DNA from 2 places in the Bacillus sp. LR_5 genome. Region 2 is predicted to be linked to the other one. Evidence: riboswitches for the same ligand, from Rfam matches in the RefSeq annotation. Region 2 holds a riboswitch; the other holds the start of a gene.

Region 1 (2,201 bases), on a different contig from region 2:
GCATACATTTGTGGCTGAGAAGGATTTCTTTAAATTTTTCACAAATTTCTTTCCACCTAAATGGGAGCGGGAGGTTCAAGTGAATGTAACAGCGATCGAGGAAGCACAAGCTGATTTACAAAAGGTTTTAAGCAAGGAAGATCTCGATGAGGATATCAAAAATGAAGCACTGCAGTTATATGATCAGCTGGAAAGCTCTAAAGCTTACTATGACTGGCTGAAACGGCTTGCTGAATCGGTGCAGACCGGAGAAATTTTTAAATTTATACCGATCGAAACAAAGTAAAGCAGAAAACGCCTGGGAAACCAGGCGTTTTTTTGATGTAACTACTACAAATTTGAAAAATACGGGAAAAACACCCCATTTACTTCCAAAATATTTGATGGTAATTTTATGTAGGTAAAATTTGTATTTGGCCTTCAGAGGAGGTGAAAAGCGGGCAGGCCTGTTTAATTTATCATTTTTTAGGGGGAATTTTGTTATGAAACGCAAATTATTATCTTCTTTGGCAATTAGTGCATTAAGTCTCGGGTTACTCGTTTCTGCACCTACAGCTTCTTTCGCGGCTGAATCTACATCAACTAAAGCTCATACTGAATCTACTATGAGAACACAGTCTACAGCTTCATTGTTCGCAACAATCACTGGCGCCAGCAAAACGGAATGGTCTTTCTCAGATATCGAATTGACTTACCGTCCAAACACGCTTCTCAGCCTTGGCGTTATGGAGTTTACATTGCCAAGCGGATTTACTGCAAACACGAAAGACACATTGAACGGAAATGCCTTGCGTACAACACAGATCCTCAATAACGGGAAAACAGTAAGAGTTCCTTTGGCACTTGATTTGTTAGGAGCTGGCGAATTCAAATTAAAACTGAATAACAAAACACTTCCTGCCGCAGGTACATATACTTTCCGTGCAGAGAATAAATCATTAAGCATTGGAAATAAATTTTACGCAGAAGCCAGCATTGACGTGGCTAAGCGCAGCACTCCTCCGACTCAGCCTTGCGGTTGCAACTAATGTAAAAGACCGGTTAACGCCGGTCTTTTTTGCGTTTTACCCTCCCCTTTTTCTCTAATTCCCGTTATCTTTTTTCTGGTTTAAAATTTAAATTGACAAACACTAGAAACAGGAGTAAATTCTTGAGTGTTCAATTTCATACAGTCTCTTTTACCGCTTAATCAAACACGAACGGGGGAACCAACGATTGGCTGTTTTTTTAACAGCCTTGGGGTGAATCTTACTAAGTAAGAGGGGGTACTCTGAATCCCTAATCCGACAGCTAACCTCGTAGGCGTATACAGAGAGGAGGTCTATTATCGACCATTCTTTGCAATGGTCTTTTTTGCTTCAAAAACGTTAATTCACTAAGGGAGATATGAACATTGGGAAGAATTAAAAATAAGCAATTTGCCGTGATCGGGCTGGGCCGGTTTGGCGGCAGCATTTGTAAAGAACTTCATAGAATGGGGCATGAGGTCCTTGCGGTTGATATCAACGAAGAAAAGGTCAATGCATATGCTTCTTACGCCACTCATGCGGTAATTGCCAACGCCACCGAAGAAAACGAATTGCTTTCATTAGGAATACGCAATTTTGAATATGTGATTGTTGCCATCGGAGCAAATATTCAAGCGAGTACGCTGACCACCCTATTATTAAAGGAGCTTGATATTCCAAATATTTGGGTGAAGGCTCAAAACTATTATCATCACAAGGTGCTTGAAAAAATCGGCGCTGACCGGATTATTCATCCTGAAAAAGATATGGGAGTTAAAATCGCACAAAGCCTTTCAGACGAAAATGTTTTGAATTACATTGATCTATCTGATGAATACAGTATTGTCGAGCTGTTGGCTACGCGCAAGCTTGATTCAAAATCGATTATTGACCTGAATGTAAGAGCAAAGTACGGCTGCACGATCCTGGCCATCAAACATCATGGAGATATCTGTCTTTCCCCCGCGCCTGAAGACATCATTCACGAGCAAGATTGCCTGGTGATCATGGGCCACAAAAAGGATATTAAACGTTTTGAAAACGAAGGGATGTAGACAAAAGTGACACTTCAAAGGGATAAAGTGATCAAATGGGTTCGGTTTACACCGCCTCAAGTGCTTGCCATTGGTTTTTTCCTTACCATTATCATCGGGGCTGTCCTATTAATGCTTCCGATTTCCACTACGAAGCCAT
Region 2 (2,201 bases):
GAATCAGCCCCATGATGACAGTTTGCCCGAAAAGTGTAAATTCTGTACCGGTATCGACAACTGCAAGCCCTGTAACGGTTGTAGCCGAAGCTGCAGTAAAAAGGGCATCTATCCATGACAATGGCTTCATTGTAGAAATCGGAAGCTTTAACAGCACAGCCCCGATGATAATGGTAAGAAAAAAACCAATTGCAAGCACTTGAGGCGGTGTAAAACGAACCCATTTGATCACTTTATCCTTTTGAAGTGTCACCTATGTCTACATCCCTTCGTTTTCAAAACGTTTAATATCCTTTTTGTGCCCCATGATCACCAGGCAATCCTGTTCGTGTATGATGTCTTCAGGTGCGGGAGAAAGACGGATATCTCCATGATGTTTAATGGCCAGGATCGTGCAGCCGTACTTCGCTCTTACATTCAGATCAATAATCGATTTTGAATCAAGCTTGTGTGTTGCCAGCAGCTCGACAATACTGTAATCATCAGATAAATCAATGTAATTCAAAACGTTCTCATCAGAAAGGCTTTGTGCGATCTTGACGCCCATATCCTTTTCAGGATGAATAATGCGGTCAGCGCCGATTTTTTCAAGCACCTTATGATGATAATGGTTTTGAGCCTTCACCCAAATATGTGGAATGTTAAACTCCTTTAATAATAGGGTGGTCAGGGTACTCGCTTGAATATTCGCTCCGATTGCAACGATCACATATTCAAAATTGCGTATTCCTAACGATAGCAATTCGTTTTCTTCGGTGGCGTTGGCGATCACCGCATGAGTTGCGTAAGAAGCGTATGCATTTACCTTTTCTTCGTTGATATCAATCGCAAGGACCTCATGGCCCATTCTGTGAAGCTCTTTGCAAATGCTTCCACCAAACCTGCCCAGTCCGATCACGGCAAATTGCTTATTTTTTATTCTTCCCAATGTTCATAACTCCCTTAGTGAAATTAACGTTTTGAAGCAAAAAAGACCATTTCGAAGAATGGCCGCTAATAGACCTCCTCTCTGTAAACGCCTACGAGGTTAGCTGTCGGATTAGGGATTCAGAGTACCCCCTCTTACTTAGTAAGATTCACCCCAAGGCTGTTAAAAAAACAGCCAATCGTTGGTTCCCCCGTTCGTATTTGATTAAGCGGTAAAAGAGACTGTATGAAATTGAACACTCAAGAATTTACTCCTGTTTCTAGAGTTTGTCAATTTAAATTTTAAACTAGAAAAAGATAACTGGAAAAAGAGGAAAAAGGGGGAGGTCAAAAACGTAAAAAAGACCGGCGTTAACCGGTCTTTTAGATTAGTTGCAGCCGCATGGCTGAGTCGGAGGAGTGCTGCGCTTAGCCACGTCAATGCTGGCTTCTGCGTAAAATTTATTTCCGATGCTCAATGATTTATTCTCCGCACGGAAAGTATATGTACCTGCGGCAGGAAGTGTTTTGTTATTCAGTTTTAATTTGAACTCGCCAGCTCCTAACAAATCAAGTGCCAGAGGGATTCTTACTGTTTTCCCGTTATTGAGGATCTGTGTTTCACGCAACGCACGTCCGTTCATTGTGTCTTTCGTATTTGCAGTAAATCCGCTTGGCAATGTAAATTCCATAACGCCAAGGCTGAGAAGCGTGTTTGGACGATACGTCAATTCGATATCTGAGAAAGACCATTCAGTTTTGCTGGCCCCTGTAATTGTTGCGAACAATGAAGCTGTTGACTGTGTTTTCATAGTAGACTCAGTATGAGCGGAAGTTGATTTAGATTCAGCCGCGAAAGAAGCTGAAGGTGCTGAAACGAGTAAACCGAGACTTAATGCACTGATTGCCAAAGAAGATAATAATTTGCGTTTCATAATAAAATTCCCCCTAAAAAGTTATAAAATATACAGGCCTGCCCGCTTTTCACCTCCTCTGAACGGCCAAATACAAATTTTACCTACATAAAATTACCATCAAACATTTTGGAAGTAAATGGGGTGTTTTTCCCGTATTTTTCAAATTTGTAGTAATTACATATAAAAGAACAAAAAAACGCCCGGTTTCCCAGGCGTTTCTGTTTTACTTTGTTTCAATCGGTATAAATTTAAAAATTTCCCCGCTTTGCACCGATTCAGCAAGCCGTTTCAGCCAATCATAATAAGCTTTAGAGCTTTCCAGCTGCTCGTATAACTGCAGTGCTTCATTTTTGATGTCCTCACTGAGACTGTCTTTGT

Evidence for each region. A riboswitch is a leader RNA that binds a small molecule or an ion and turns the genes downstream of it on or off. The one in region 2 is predicted to bind cyclic di-AMP.
Region 1: another riboswitch for cyclic di-AMP. It lies ahead of ktrA (potassium uptake protein KtrA); the one in region 2 lies ahead of ktrA (potassium uptake protein KtrA).

Annotation. Positions count from the first base shown of each region.
Region 1 covers NZ_JAVAXX010000126.1:7,534-9,734, reverse strand. The annotation lists gene gbsR (transcriptional regulator GbsR) at 1-286, shown strand, start outside; gene bslA (biofilm surface layer hydrophobin BslA) at 483-1,028, shown strand; cyclic di-AMP (ydaO/yuaA leader) riboswitch at 1,173-1,321, shown strand; gene ktrA (potassium uptake protein KtrA) at 1,394-2,062, shown strand; gene ktrB (Ktr system potassium transporter KtrB) at 2,069-2,201, shown strand, end outside.
Region 2 covers NZ_JAVAXX010000169.1:7,880-10,080, reverse strand. The annotation lists gene ktrB (Ktr system potassium transporter KtrB) at 1-253, opposite strand, end outside; gene ktrA (potassium uptake protein KtrA) at 260-928, opposite strand; cyclic di-AMP (ydaO/yuaA leader) riboswitch at 1,001-1,149, opposite strand; gene bslA (biofilm surface layer hydrophobin BslA) at 1,296-1,841, opposite strand; gene gbsR (transcriptional regulator GbsR) at 2,047-2,201, opposite strand, start outside.